Linked DNA regions of Desulfurobacterium sp. TC5-1. The protein of the gene in region 1 interacts with the protein of each later gene in a pairwise test. Links are inferred from orthologs where the notes say so. Each region holds a gene or a part of one and is shown on either strand. Other genes may lie near its edges. The genes, in order: rho and hfq.

Region 1 (7,703 bases):
TACCGAAAAGAAAGAAGAATTTATCCCTCTTGAGAAAAACAGAATCAAAATGTATGTGTGCGGTCCAACGGTGTATGACGATGCTCATATTGGGCACGCAAGGAGTGCCGTGGTTTTTGACGTCATAAGAAGATGGTTTGAACACAGAGGCTACAGCGTTATTTTTGTCAGAAACTACACCGATGTTGACGACAAGATAATAAAAAGGGCAAATGAGAAAGGCGTGCCATGGAAAGAGATATCTGAAAAGTACATAAAATCATTTGAAGAGGATATGGCCGCACTCAATGTAAAAGAGCCCACCTTTAAACCAAAAGTCACCGAGCACATTCCTGAAATCATAGAGATGGTAAAAGGATTGATAGAAAAAGGGCACGCATACGAAGCCGACGGTGATGTTTACTTTGCAGTAGAAACATTCCCTGAATATGGGAAGCTGTCAAAAAGGAAGATTGACGAACTTATGGCCGGCGCAAGAATAGCACCCGGAGAAAAGAAACGGAATCCTCTTGACTTTGCGCTCTGGAAGAAATCAAAAGAAGGAGAACCTGCATGGGACTCACCGTGGGGAAAGGGGAGACCCGGCTGGCACATAGAATGTTCCGCCATGTCCATGAAATACCTGGGCGAAATGATGGACATTCACGGAGGAGGACTTGACCTCATATTTCCGCATCACGAAAACGAAATTGCACAATCCGAAAGCTACACCGGAAAGCCGTTTGTAAAGTACTGGATGCACAATGGTTTTGTAATGGTAAATAGCGAAAAGATGAGCAAATCTCTCGGAAACTTTTTCACAATAAAAGAAATACTAAAAGATTTTTCACCGGATGTTTTAAGATTTTTCCTCGTATCAACGCACTACCGTAGCCCCATAGACTTTTCATTTGAGAGGCTAAAAGAGGCCAAAGCAGCCTTTGACAGGATTAAAAACTTTCTCAATGCTAAATCTGTAATAAAAAACGTACAGGAAGAAGGAAAAGGTGGTGCTCCTGTTGACGTTGAAAAATACAGGAAGGCATTTAACGAAGCTATGGACGATGACTTCAATACGGCAAAAGCATTGGGTATTCTCTTTGAAATGATAAAAGAGACAAACATACTGAAAGATAGCATCGTCAAAAAACAGAAAGCAACCACCGAAGAAAAAGAATCAATACTCGCAGCTGTATCGTTTGTTAGAGAGGTAATGAAAATTTTTGGCTTCAAACTTGAAGAAGAAAAATCAACAAACAACTTAGAAGATGAACTTATAAAGCTCTTGATAGATATAAGACAGCAGCTTAGAAAAGAGAAAAAATTCAAACTCGCAGATGAAATCAGGGATAGACTTAAGCAGATGGGAATAGTCTTAGAGGACTTACCCAGTGGAACGGTTTACCGTAAGGGGGAATGAAATGGGAATCTACGACAGAGACTACTACAGGGAAAAGCAGAGGGAAGAAGATAAAGAGCTCACGTTTTACAGGAAATTTGCTGTTTTCATGAAGTGGCTCTTAATAGTTTCCGCTATCTTTTCATTTATAATTTGGCTGCTTGCCGTATTCACCAGGGGAAGCGGCTATTAATGGAGGATAACGGCTATGATAATAAAACCGTTTAAAGGGATGAATCCAGAAATTGGAGAGAGGGTTTTCATTGCTGAAGATGCGGTAATCATCGGGGACGTTAAGATAGGTGATGACAGCAGCATCTGGTACGGAACGATAATAAGGGGTGATGTGAATTACATTAGAATAGGAAAATGCACTTCTGTTCAGGATGGAACGGTAATTCATGTTACCAACAAGACCGCACCAACAATTGTTGGAAACTATGTTACCATAGGACATGCTGTAAAACTCCACGGTTGCGAAATAAAGGACAATTGCCTGATAGGAATTGGGGCGATAATTCTTGATAATGTCGTTATAAACAAAAACTCGATAGTTGCAGCCGGAACCATTGTTCCCCCAAGGAAAGAATTTCCTCCAAACAGTTTGATAATGGGATTTCCTGCAAAAGTCGTTAGAACACTGTCTGAGGAAGAGATAAAAGGATTGAAAGAGCACGCACTCAGATATGTTGAATATAAGAATGAATATTTAAGCGAAAAATAGAAAAGGCGCCTTAAGGCGCCTCTCATTAACCTTCTAAAACTTTTGCAGCTTCTTTTGCCGTTTTTCCTTCATGAACGATGAGAGAAATAGCCCTGACTATTTTTTCAGGATCTTCATGCTGGAATGCGTTTCTTCCGATAGAAACACCAGCACCACCTGCCTTCATTGCACCTTCAACCATTTCGAGAATTTCCATATCATTGCTCATCTTTGGACCACCTGCAATAACAACGGGAATAGGGCAGCCTTCAACAACCTTCCTGAACGTTTCCGTATCGCCCGTATAGGCAACTTTAACAATATCGGCTCCAAGCTCAGCCGCAACCCTGGCACAGTGGGCAACAACATCAGGGTCAAAGGGATTTTTTATTCCTTCGCCCCTCGCGTACATCATCGCAATTAACGGCATTCCCCACTCAAGGCAGCTTTCCGCTATTGCTCCAAAATCTTCTAACATCTTATCTTCATTTATATCACCAAGATTAACATGAACAGAGACACCGTCAGCACCTATTTTTATCGCTTCTTCAACAGAGCAAACGATAACTTTTGTGTTGGGCTTTGGTGAAAGTGAAGTACTGGCAGAAAGGTGAATAATCAGGCCAACGTCTTTTCCCCTCTTTCTGTGACCGTGTCTTACAAGTCCCTTGTGAATGATGATTGCATTAGCACCGCCGTTGGCCACTTTATCTATAGATTCCCTTATGTTAATGATCCCGGGGATTGGTCCCATTGAAACGCCGTGATCCATCGGAATTATAACGGTCTTTCCCGTCTCTCTGTTTATTATTCTTTCAAGTCTTATAGCCTTTCCTATCTTCATTTCTTTCCTCCAGACAGTAAATCGTTTGAAGGGAAATTATACCACTCTTTTTTTAATAAAGTATAAGCTCCAGAGGTAAGAAAAAACGGGGGAAAGTTTATCGCCCAAACAGGGATTTCTCTATAAAATCACACAAGACATGTCCGATAGTTATGTGTACCTCCTGAATTCGCGGCGTCGAAAACGACTTGACAACTACTGGATAATCCACCAGGTCCTTCAATCTACCACCATCTTTTCCGAGAAACCCAACTGTTAATATACCTTTCTCCTTGGCCTTCATAACTGCACGAATTACATTCTCCGAATTGCCACTGGTACTGATACCTATTAAAACGTCATTCTCACTGCCTAAGGCTTCCACCTGCCTCTCAAAGATAGCGTCAAATCCAAAATCGTTACCAACGGCCGTCAGGATAGACGTATCTGTGGTAAGGGCCACCGCCGGAAGAGCTCTCCTATCAAGCAGAAATCTTCCAACAAGCTCAGCTGCTATGTGCTGAGAATCAGCTGCACTTCCACCGTTACCGCATAAAAGAATCTTTCCGCCATTTCTTATTCTTTCTACAACTTTAGAAAAAATTAGAAAGAGATACTCTTTATTTTCTTCAATAAAATTCCTTTTCAGGTCAGCACTTTCAAGAAATGAATAGTATATAAGCTCTTTCATAGCAGCTCCATCAGGCGTTCATAGCCTTCAGGAAATCTTCGTTTGTCTTGTATTTCCTCAGTTTCTCAAGCAGAAATTCCATAGCCTCCACAGGCGCCATAGAGGTAAGGAGCCTCCTTAATATCCAGACCCTGTTTAATTCCCAATCGGAAAGCAGAAGCTCCTCTTTCCTTGTTCCAGACTTTTGTATGTTTATAGCAGGGAAAATTCTCCTTTCAACAAGCTGTCTATCAAGGACAATTTCCATATTACCGGTACCTTTAAACTCTTCAAAAATAACATCATCCATACGGCTGCCTGTCTCTATAAGTGCAGTGGCAATTATCGTAAGGCTCCCCCCCTCTTCTATATTTCTTGCAGCACCAAAAAACCTCTTCGGTTTGTGGAAAGCGTGGGCGTCAATACCACCTGAAAGAATCTTTCCACTTGGTGGTGTAAGCGTGTTGTAAGCCCTTGCAAGCCTCGTTAAACTGTCAAGAAGAATAACAACATCTCTCTTATGTTCTACAAGCCTTTTAGCCTTTTCAATCACTATCTCAGCAACCTGAGCGTGTCTCTCAGGCGGTTCGTCAAATGTTGAACTTATAACCTCGTCAGCAAGCGTGTTTCTTTTCATATCGGTAACTTCTTCGGGACGCTCATCTATAAGCAGAATAATCAAATAAGTGTCAGGATCGTTCGTTTTGATAGCATTTGCAAGCTTCTGAAGAAGAACCGTTTTTCCTGCCCTTGGAGGTGCAACTATCAGGCCTCTCTGTCCTTTTCCAACAGGCGTTATAAGGTCTATCACTCTGGTGGAAAGCTCTTCCGGGACGGTTTCAAGCCTGAATCTCTCTGTAGGATGCAGGGGTGTCAAATTATCAAAATTTGGCCTTGTTTTCGCTTTAGAGAGAGGTTCCCAGTTTACAGCATCAACTTTTAAAAGCGCAAAGTATTTCTCACCCTCTTTTGGAGGCCTGACCTCGCCGGCAATAGTGTCACCTGTTCTAAGACCAAATTTCCTTATTTGAGAGGGTGAAACGTAAATATCGGTTGAATTTGGAAGATAGTTGTTCTCAGGCGACCTTAAAAATCCAAATCCATCCGGGAGCACCTCAAGAACACCTACCCTGTATATGGCGCCCCTTTTTCTCGCGTTTTCTTCAAGAATCTTAAATATCAAATCCTGTTTTTTAACAGATTTTACATCAAGACCCAGTGACTTGGCTATTTTCCTCAAATCAAAAATACTCATGTTTTGAAGTTGTTCCAGAGACAGAACCTCAGTTTCCTGAGCCATTATGCTTTTTCCTCCATCGGGTTATAAGATTTTTATTGAAATAAACACACGTAGCCCTTTCCCAACTGCCTAAAGTATTATGTTAGAAATTGGAAACATTACCCTTCCTTATTCCCGAGAACCTTTGCAACCATTATACTTAGTTCGTAAAGAAAGAGCAAAGGAACAGCCATCATTATCTGGGAAACCACATCGGGAGGTGTTAGGATAGCTGCTACTATGAATATTATTAGTATAGCAAACTTTCTATTCTTTTCAAGAAGCTTATGGTTTATAACCCCCAATTTTGCAAGAAGCCCCACAACTACAGGTAAGAGGAAAACAAACCCAAAAGCGAGAGTTAGCTGAATAACAAAAGAGATGTAGTTGCCAATTCCAATTTGAGGAACAAGGAGATTTCCCATAAATCCAAGTAAAAACCTTAAGGCAAAGGGTATCATTATGAAATAGGCAAAACAGACACCTATTGAGAAGAAGAGAAAAGAGAAAAAGAGAAAAGGAATAACGAACTTTTTCTCATGAGGGTAAAGTCCCGGCTCAATAAATTTCCAGACCTGATAGAGGATAAAAGGCATTGCAATAATCATTCCACCGAAAAAACAGATTTTAAGAGCGGTGAAAAAGGCTTCCGGAGGGGAGAAGAAAACAAGCTTTCCTTTCAAATAATCAGGGAGAGGTCTTTCAAGGAAGAGAAGAATGTCTTTCCTGAAAGGCCAGCAGATAAGGAAGCCTACAAAAATAGATATAACCGATTTAAAGAGCCTGCTCCTTAATTCTTCCAGATGGTATGTAACCGGTGCCTCTTCCGGACGAATCCTCTCCTCTGACATAAAACCACCTTTAGCTGTTGATTATGCGTCTTTTGAATCTTTAACTTTTATCTTTTCTACCTCTTCATCTCTTGTAACTTTTTTGGGTTCTTCCTTTTTCTTCTCGTCTTCATCTATGATACCGGAAGATGCCTTTCTGAACTCATTTATTGCTTTTCCCATTGACTTAGCAAGGTCTGGAAGTTTTGAGGGACCAAAGATGAGAAGAGTAATGATAAGAATAAGAATAAGCTCGTTAGTTCCAATTCCACCAAACATTGTTTCCTCCGTTAACCGTTATTTGAAGCCTCTTTTATACCATTTTTTAGCTCTCTTAACAGCTCTTCAAGTCCCAGTCTGTCCAGCTGTTCTATCTTTTTCACAACTGCACTTCCAACGACAAAACCATCAGCTGCTCCGTAAAGGCTAATTATATGTTTTTTCTTTGATATACCAAATCCAACAACAACCTTTTTCTCTGTAACTTTTTTAACTCTTTCAATATCCGCCTTTATGGAAGGATAGTCAAGCTCATCCCTGGCTCCTGTAGTTCCCGTAAGAGAAACATAGTATATAAAATCGCCGGAGACTTCTGCTATCAACTTCAACCTATCATCAGTACTCGTAGGTGCAGCAAGGAAAACAGGACTTAAGCCCTTTCTCTTTGCATACTCTGAAAAATTTTTTCCTTCTTCAGGTGGAAGGTCAGGAACAATAAATCCGTCAGCTCCAGCAGCAGCCGCATCATCTATAAACTTTTCCTCACCATAAACAAATACAGGATTATAGTAACCCATTAGAAGTATGCCTTTATCTGGAAATTCTTCTCTCAGAACAGACACAAGTTCAAAAACCTTTTCAGTGTTAGCTCCCGACTTAAGTGCCCTTTCGTGAGCTTTCTGTATTGTAGGTCCATCGGCAAGAGGATCAGAAAAAGGCATTCCAACTTCAACGACATCTGCATACTTAAGTATAATCCTGAAAAACTCAAGAGATGTATCAAAGTCAGGATCACAGGCTGTAGCATAAATTATAAGAGGTTTTTTTCCCTTAAACGCCTTTTCTATTCTTTTCATAACGTCTCCAGAAGTAATATCCTGCTAAAGATACAGCAATTAAGAGAACAGCAAAAATCTTATTGGTAATAATAATGGATAAAATTTTATCTATCAAGTCACCTACAACAAGGTAAAAGATAGCCCATAAAAAAGCTCCAACAATATTCCACAAAGTGAAAGAAATAAAAGGAACTTTAAAAGCACCCATAACGACAGGAAGTATGGAACGGAAAACAGCAATAAACCTTCCGAAAACGAGCGTTATTTCTCCCTTACTGACAACAAATTGTCTAACCTTTTCATAACTTTCAGAACCAACTTTGAACTTCCTAAGAATCTGTTTAAGCGTTCTCTCCCCGACCCAGTATCCGAAAAAATAGCTTATGGTATAGCCTGCTACCGTTCCCAAAACAACAGATAAGACAAAATTCACGGGAGAAACATATCCTCTGGCGACAAGAACACTTCCAACTATTAAAATCTTCTCCGCGGGAAAAACAAGCCCGAGCAGCAGAGCCGTCTCAAGAAACGCCCACACCCCTATTATTAACCCGGCTATGTGAGGATTTGATTCAAGATACCTAAGTGATTCACTGACTGCATTAGCAACATCCACTTGACACCTGCTAATCTCTAAAATAAACTTTCATACTGCAATTTATAAAACTGAAAACCAATTATACAGGAGGTTTACATAATGAAAGAAGGCATCCATCCAGAATACAAAGAGACAAGAGTTATCTGTGCTTGTGGTAACACATGGGTAACAAGATCAACAAAGTTTCCAGAGATTAAAGTGGAAGTGTGCAACAAGTGCCATCCTTTCTTTACAGGTGCACAGAGAAAGGTATCTATTACCGGTAGAGCCGAGAAGTTCAAAGCCAAGTACGGAGACAAATATTAATGGAGATAAAGCTTATCTCTTCTACACAAGATATCCTCAAAACAGTATCAACAGCGGC
Region 2 (7,738 bases), 970 kb from region 1 along the record:
GTCCATACCAACCATAACAGGCAGTCTGACTCTCTTATCTTCGGCAATCTTAACGGCCTGAATAAGGTTGTCGTACTCTTCTTCAGCATTTTCAGAAACAAGGATAATCCATCCCTGGTCCCTTGCACCCATCATATCAGAATGGTCACCGTGAATGTTAATAGGCGAGGAGAGAGCCCTATTTACAAGGGCAATAACCGCAGGAAGTCTCATTCCTGAAGCAACCCCTAAAATTTCCCACATAAGCGCAAGGCCGGGACCTGCTGTTGCAGTCATAGCTCTGGCACCAGCTGCTGCTGCACCAACAACCGCAGAAAGGGCACTGTGTTCACTTTCAACCGTAATAAATTCAGTATCTACAAGGCCATTTGCCACAAAGTCTGCAAAAAAGTGCATCATCTCAGTCTGAGGTGTAATAGGATACGCTGCAACAACATCAGGGTTTATCTGCCTTAAAGCTTCAGCTGCCGCCATGTTACCTGAATAGGGAACAACTTTTCTCTCTTCAATTATCGTAACCGCCATAATTAGTCCTCCTCACGAAACAGATATTCCGGTTTCATTACAAGCGCCTTCTTAGACTCATCATCTCCCTTGCTCTTAGGACACTCATGAGCACAAATACCACAACCTTTGCAGTGGTCATAATCTATACCAACCACCTTCTTATCTTTAACAATAATTGAGCTATCCGGACAGAAAACCCAACAAATCATGCAGTCTATACAGTTTTCTCTGTTGAAAACCGGTCTCCAGGCACGCCATTCGCCTGTTTTATACTCAGCACTGTTTCCAGGCTCTGTTATAAGAGCACCTATCTCTAAATCTTTCCAGCCTTTCATTCTCCTTTTACCTCCTTGTAAGCTCTCTCAAGGGCTCTGAGGTTAGCCTCAAGAAGCTCCTTTGAGACTTTTTTACCAAAAGTGGCTTTAATATCCTCTTTAACACTATCAAGAGAAACGAGATTCTGAATGACCTTAACAAGTGCCCCGAGCATGGGAACGTTCATGAAGGGCTTTCCAAACTCTTCCATTGCAATTGCACTTGCGTTAACAGTGAAGATTTTTCTTCCCTCTATGTTGAGCATGCTTCTTATTTCTTGAGGAGTTTTATCGGTATTTATAACAAGCACTGCATCCTCAGAAGTTCCTTCAAGTATTGGAACTGTTTTTAAAAGTGTAGGGTCAACAACCACTACAATGTCTGGATGCAGAACAAGACAGTGGAGCGTGATTGGATTTTCAGAAACTCTGTTGAAACTTCTTAAAGGTGCACCTGCCCTTTCAGCACCGTAATCTGGAGCACTTTGGGCATACTTGCCTTCTCTAATAGCAGAACTTGCAAGGATTTTTGAAGCGGTTACCGCTCCCTGACCACCTCTGGCGTGCCATCTGATTTCTATCATCAGTCTCCTCCGGTTATAAGTTTCATATCCTCAAATGAACGTTTTAACGTAAGCTCATCAGCCATATCTATAGTTCCACCGTAAGGTATTCCATAAGCTATACGATATATTTTAATATTTTTTCCGGTAAGCCTATCTATTATAAACTTCGCGGTTGCTTCACCTTCAACGGTAGGATTAAGAGCTATTATTACCTCTTTAACGTTGTGTTTCTTTATCCTGCCGAAAAGTTCCCTTATTCTGATATCGTCAGGACCGATATTTTCAAGGGGAGAAATAACACCACCCAAAACGTGATAGACACCCTTAAATTCCCCAAGCTTCTCAATGGAAACAGCATCCCTTGGCTGTTCTACAACACAGATAACAGACTTATTTCTGCCATCATCTGAACAGATAGAACATAAATCTGTCATAGAGGGAAGGCCACACTCCCGACAGGATTTCAACCTGTCTAATTCTTTTAAAGCATTAACAATCCGAAGTTTATCATTCTCTGGAAGCTTAGATAGTGAAAGCACTGCCCTTTCCGCAGCCCTTTCGCTTATTCCAGGAACGGAAGCTAAAAACTCAACAACTATCCCGAGAGTTTCAGGATATATCAAAACAGACCTCCAAGATCTATTCCAAGGCCGCCTGTAATTTTCTTCATCTCTTTTTCCATCGTTTCGTTGGCCTTATCAATAGCCTGATTTGCAGCAACAACAATCATATCTCCAAGCATCTCAACATCACCATCTTTAACAACTTCAGGCGAAATTTCAACACTAACAAGCCTTCCGGTGCCTTTAACAGTAACTTCAACAACACCACCAGCGCTGCCCTTAAACTCCATCTCCTCAATCTCTTTCTTCATCTTTTCAGCCTGCTTCTGCAGCTGCCTGGCCATCTTCATAAGATTACCCATGTTACCCATACCACCTTTAAACATTAAAAAACCTCCCGTTCTCAATAAAATAAGCGCACTCTAATTGTAAAAAATTTGTAAAAACTTCACAAGGAAAAAGTGCAGGAAGAACCGTTTTTTCACTATATTTATTTTAAACAAGAAATGCTGGAGAAAATGTCATGGAAACAACGATAAAGCCAAAAGCACCCATAAGAAGGTTCGACATATTTGCAGAGTGGAACAGGATTAAAGGCATTAAGGAGTTGAAACTTGATCCTGAAGATGCAAAATCTTACGGTCTTGCCGTTGCAGAAGTGGTAGCAGCGAGAAAATTTTACGGACACAGAACAAAGTACAGAGGAGCAACAAGAGAATACATAGAGAAACATGAAGGTACACCATGGTGGCGGAAGATGGCATCACCTGCCGAATTTGATGAAAAGATCGTGGAAAGAATGGGAAAAGAGTTCTATGAAAAGGTATTTTCAAAAAAGATAGAAGAGGCTTACAGAGAAGGTAAGGACTACATGGACATAAGAGACTCTCTCAGAAAAGAGTGGAACGAACTTTTAAAAAGATAGATTTTTAATCATCTTTTCTATCTTTTTAAGAAAACGGCCAACACCCTCTCCCGTCTTTGCAGATAGAAAAACGGGGTTTTCACACCTTTTTACCCTTCCAGCAACTATCAATCTGAACGTTTCTTCATCACCTTCAACAAGGTCTATCTTGTTAAAAACTGTTATTCTTGGTTTTTCAGATGCTCCTATCTCTTTCAGTATGTTTTCAACTGCATCTGACTCACTTTCAAGATTGGAAGATGTGATATCGTAAACAACCACAACAATGTTTGAGTTTGTCACTTCCTGAAGAGTGGCCTTGAAAGAAGCTATCAACTCGTGGGGAATATCCTTTATAAATCCAACAGTATCTGTGATAAGAACCTTTTTATTTATACTTTTAAGGAAAATCCTGCCTGTTCTCGTATCAAGCGTAGCAAAAGGAATATCTTTTATAAATACCTCTTCCCCTGTAAGTCTTCTAACAAGAGTTGATTTTCCAACATTCGTATAGCCTGCTACTGCAACGGTTACAAGACCACTCCTTTTCCGCCTTTCGGTAAAGAGAGAACGCCTCTTTGAGTATTTTTCTATCTCCCTTTTAAGGAAATGAACCCTCTGCCTTATAGCTCTTGACTCTGTTTCCAATATCGTTTCTCCAGGTCCCCTTGTCCCTATCCCACCGCCAAGCCTTGAAAGTTCCTTACCTTTCCCTCTCAACCTTGAAAGCTGATGGTAGCACTTTGCCAATTCAACCTGAATCTTTGCCTCTTTGGTCCTTGCCCTCTCGGCAAAAATCTCAAGGATAATCTCGGTCCTGTCCCTAACTTTTAAACCGGTAATTCTTTCTATGTTTCTCACCTGAGAAGGTGAAAGGTTGTGGTAAGCAACGATAAGAGAGGCATCTTTTTCTTCTGCAAGCCTTTTTAACTCCTCTATTTTCCCTTTTCCCGCGTAGGTAGAAGGAACAAACGACCGGCGGCGCTGGACAACAGAATCTACAACCCTGTAGCCTAAAGCCTCTACAAGGCCGGACAGTTCTTCAATATCCGCCTGTTCACCGTGTCTGATAACAGAAAGCAGTATGACCTTTTCTATATCCACTCACCTTCTTAAAAGAGATTTTTAACGGGTCTTGATGGTACTATCGTTGCAATTGAATGTTTATAAACAAGTTGCTGACTGTCCCCTTCTTCAAGAATAATGGTAAACTGATCAAAGTAGGTGATAACACCCTGTAGTCTCGTTCCCCTGGCAAGGAAAACACTTACCGGAATTCTCTCTTTCCTTAACCTGTTTAAAAAAGCATCCTGAACCTTAACGGCATTCATAAAGCGCCTCCCTTATTTAAATCACTCTTTATGATATTAATTACTTCTTCTTCCTGCACTTCAGAAAGATTAATCCATTTAAAGCCTTTCTCTTTTCTGAACCAGGTAAACTGTCTCTTTGCAAACTGCCGCGTCCGCCTTTTAAGATTCCTGACAGCTTCTTCAAGCGAAACTTTTCCTTCAATATAGGGCAACATCTCTTTATAGCCAAGAGCCTGAAAAGCAGTTATATCTTTTCCATAAGAGAGTAACTTTTTAGCCTCTTCAATAAGTCCCCTCTCAATCTGGGAATCAACCCTGTCATTTATCCGCCTGTAAAGTTCGTCCCTGTTACGGTAGAGAAAATAACCGTAAAAGTCGTAACGAGGCTTTTCTGGAAGTTTAAACGATGAAAGGGGTTTCCCTGTAAGTTCGTAAACCTCCAAAGCCCTTACAATCCGCTTCCTGTCGGTGCTGTGAATTTTTAAAGCATATTCAGGGTCTATCTTCTTTAAACGGCTGTAAAGTTCCTCCGTTGAAAATTTACTCAGCTTCTTTCTCACCTTTTCATCTGCCGAAGGAACAGGTGAAAGACCGAAAAGAAGCGCCCGTATATAAAATCCAGTGCCTCCAACAATCAACGGAAACTTCCCCCTTGACCTTATTTCCCTTATGGCCTTATCAGCCTCCCTCACAAAGTCCGCAACAGAAAAATACTCATCGGGGCGGAGAACATCTATAAGGTAATGGGGAATGCCATCCATCTTGTCCCTTGAAATCTTATCTGTCCCGATATCAAGCTCTCTGTAAACCTGCATAGAATCGGCACTGATTATCTCTCCACCAATAGCCTTTGCAAGCTTTATAGAGAAATCGGTCTTTCCTGCAGCGGTCGGTCCCGTTATAACAATCAGAGGTTTTTCTCTTTCCATTTTTTAAACTCCGGCGAATTGCTCCATCTTCTATGGCTCCAGAACCACTGCTCTGGCCTCTTTTTAACCGCCATCTCTATCCAATCCGAATAAACTTTCGTAAGCTCCTCAACACTTCTACCTTCTGGATAAATAGGTTTATGTACCTCAAACGTATAACTGTTATCCGGCTCCATATAGCAAAAGGCTGGAATTACAGGCTTACCGGTTTTAACGCTTAAAACAGCTGCACCTTTATTAACAAAGGTGTCTCTCCCTAAAAACCTAACAAGCACACCGTCCTTTTCCTTTGGACGTTGGTCAAGCAAAATACCTATAAAGCGCTTCCTTTTTAAATCCTTTATTATTTCAATGACATTTCCAGTAGGAATAACCTTTATGTTCCAGTGGTTTCTTATGGTGTTTACCATCTCATTCACATAAAGGTTTTTTAAAGGCTTGGCAACGACTGACAATCTTCCCCTGCTAACGTGGGAAAACCAGCCACCAAGAAGCTCCCAATTGCCAATATGGGCGGTAAGAAGTATTCCACCATCAAGGGCGATAAGTTCATCCATAGAGATGGTGCTCTCCTTTCTCAAAGAAAGAATAGAATCAAGAAACTTAAACGAATAGTTTTCGGAACGGAAAAAGTCAACACTGCACTTTACGAAGGTTTTAAAAGCTTCCTTCCCAACAGAAACTGGCATTCCCACGAACCTGAGATTCTCCTCTGAAACCTTTTTGACGCGGGGATAAGAATAGAAAAAAGAAGCCAAAGAATCTGCAATGCTTAAAGCTCTATCACGGGAAAATTTCCTTAAAAACTTTTCCTTCAGCAATCTGAGAAGCAGATACTCCATCCGGTAAGAAAGCTTTTTGTTCATCCTTTTCCTCATGCTTTTCAACGTTCTTAATCCTGTTAACGATAAACTCCTTAAGCCCGAAAACCTCAACATTTAAGACGGGAAACTTGAAAGGCAACCTTCCCTTTAGCTTTACAGCATCCTTTTCCGTCGTAACAAGGTTAGGATATTTACGTAATTTTTCAATATCATCATCGGTATAAACATAATGGTCAGGAAAAGCAAAGACTCTTTCAACATCAAATCCTTCGACTTTAAGCATTTCAACAAACTGCTCAGGATTTCCTATACCGCAGAAAGCGTTAATATCCTTTGGCGGCGGTGATGTTTCTGAAAAATTCTCATCCAGCCAGTTTTTGAACATTTGATGGGCTCTGAAAACAGGTTTTCTAAAAGTCTTTAAATAAAGCTCAATTGAGTTCACCTTTTCAACGGAAGCAAGATTTGACCGGGAAAGAACAAAACAGTGTGCCCTTTCAAGGGCCGAAACCGGTTCCCTCAACGTGCCAAGAGGAAGACAGTGATTGCCGCCGAACGGATTAAAAGGATCAACGACAACAATATTAACAGTGGCTTCTATTTTTAACTGCTGAAATCCATCATCAAGAACAGCAATATTGGCACCTTTCTCGACGGCAAAATCTATCCCTTTTAATCTATCCTTGCTGACAACTACTCTAAAACCTCTCCTAACAAAGATTGCCGCTTCATCACCAAACCTATCGGCATTTTCAGAGGCAAACAGAGGACCCCTCTCGCTGCCGCCGTACCCCCTCATAACAATTACAGGGGAAAAGCCAATATCCTCAAGCATTCTGTATATGAACTCCACGAGGGGTGTTTTTCCCGCACCGCCGGCAACTATGTTTCCAACAGATATAACGGGAATTGGTGGAACGACTTTTGTTAAAATTCCGTTCCGGTAAAGATCTGCCCTTGCGGAAGAGATAAAACAGTAAATCCTGGACAGGATATAGAAAACAGGATACAGTAAAATCCATCCTTTTTCTCTTTTAAAAACCTTTCTTCTGATTTCCTCAAGCCTCAAGCAAAAACCTCTTTCAAAATTCTTTCAGTAACGCCTTTTTCTCTTTCTAAAAGCTTTTTACCACAAAGGCCAATGCGATATCTAAACTCATCGTTATTAAGCAACAGGCTAATTTTATCAAAAAGATTTTCAGAAGATGCAAAGATAATACATTCCTTAACTTTTGAAATCACATCACGAAAGTGGGAATAGTAAGGTCCTACAATAACAGGAATGGCGGAAACCATAGGCTCTAAAGGATTGTGCCCGCCAATCCTCTCATTAAATGTTCCACCTATAACGGCAACATCGGCAATACTGTAAAAACCGGGAAGCTCACCAACGGTATCCACAATGTAAAAGTCCACATCAGACGGTACTTTAGCAGACTGTGTCCTTAAAACAGATCTTCCGGGAAGAAGCGATATAAGGTTTTCAGCTCTTCCAATGTGTCTTGGCACAACAACCGTTAAAATCTCTGGAAACAATTTTTTTAATTTCCTGTGAACCTCTCCTGCAAGCTCCTCCTCACCTTCGTGTGTACTTCCCCAGACAACAATGGGATACCGACTTCCTATACTGACTTCAACAGGCTCAGGCGCCCTTACACTATCAAACTTTAAATCTCCAACAACTTTAACATCAAAAAATCCAAGTTTTTGTGCTTTTTCAGCATCTTCCTGCGTTCTGGCAAGAAAAACAGAAGACCTGAAAATATCACTTAAAAGAAACGAAAACCGTTTATAGAGAGAAAAGCTTCTTTCCGTTAT

Evidence for each region.
Region 2: the proteins of rho (region 1) and hfq interact in binary tests that used the Escherichia coli proteins (3 or more experiments, as listed by UniProt). The link is inferred for Desulfurobacterium sp. TC5-1 from one-to-one orthologs.

What each region holds. Positions count from the first base shown.
Region 1 is NZ_ATXC01000001.1:1,138,373-1,146,075, reverse strand. Bases 2,741-5,704 are described here. They hold rho (transcription termination factor Rho), read right to left. Parts: upstream 4,875-5,704; coding sequence 3,606-4,874; downstream 2,741-3,605. Other genes in these bases: tatC (twin-arginine translocase subunit TatC), read right to left, coding at 4,973-5,704; gmhA (D-sedoheptulose 7-phosphate isomerase), read right to left, coding at 3,023-3,595; H153_RS0105875 (2-amino-3,7-dideoxy-D-threo-hept-6-ulosonate synthase), read right to left, coding at 2,741-2,925. Outside these bases: cysS (cysteine--tRNA ligase), read left to right, coding at 1-1,399; H153_RS10170 (hypothetical protein), read left to right, coding at 1,401-1,571; H153_RS0105880 (gamma carbonic anhydrase family protein), read left to right, coding at 1,587-2,102; more of H153_RS0105875, read right to left, coding at 2,128-2,740; tatA (twin-arginine translocase TatA/TatE family subunit), read right to left, coding at 5,726-5,962; trpA (tryptophan synthase subunit alpha), read right to left, coding at 5,974-6,759; H153_RS0105845 (DedA family protein), read right to left, coding at 6,734-7,357; rpmE (50S ribosomal protein L31), read left to right, coding at 7,439-7,645; H153_RS0105835 (FAD-dependent thymidylate synthase), read left to right, coding at 7,645-7,703. UniProt on the Escherichia coli protein: Facilitates transcription termination by a mechanism that involves Rho binding to the nascent RNA, activation of Rho's RNA-dependent ATPase activity, and release of the mRNA from the DNA template.
Region 2 is NZ_ATXC01000001.1:166,680-174,417, reverse strand. The notes cover bases 2,577-5,575. They hold hfq (RNA chaperone Hfq), read right to left. Parts: upstream 4,186-5,575; coding sequence 3,967-4,185; downstream 2,577-3,966. Other genes in these bases: H153_RS0100860 (lysophospholipid acyltransferase family protein), read right to left, coding at 5,075-5,575; miaA (tRNA (adenosine(37)-N6)-dimethylallyltransferase MiaA), read right to left, coding at 4,182-5,096; hflX (GTPase HflX), read right to left, coding at 2,864-3,958; H153_RS0100880 (hypothetical protein), read left to right, coding at 2,577-2,875. Also shown: porA (2-ketoisovalerate ferredoxin oxidoreductase subunit alpha), read right to left, coding at 1-525; H153_RS0100900 (4Fe-4S dicluster-binding protein), read right to left, coding at 528-842; H153_RS0100895 (2-oxoacid:acceptor oxidoreductase family protein), read right to left, coding at 839-1,405; recombination mediator RecR, read right to left, coding at 1,405-2,010; H153_RS0100885 (YbaB/EbfC family nucleoid-associated protein), read right to left, coding at 2,007-2,336; more of H153_RS0100880, read left to right, coding at 2,474-2,576; more of H153_RS0100860, read right to left, coding at 5,576-5,962; lpxK (tetraacyldisaccharide 4'-kinase), read right to left, coding at 5,880-6,989; H153_RS0100850 (glycosyltransferase N-terminal domain-containing protein), read right to left, coding at 6,986-7,738. UniProt on the Escherichia coli protein: RNA chaperone that binds small regulatory RNA (sRNAs) and mRNAs to facilitate mRNA translational regulation in response to envelope stress, environmental stress and changes in metabolite concentrations.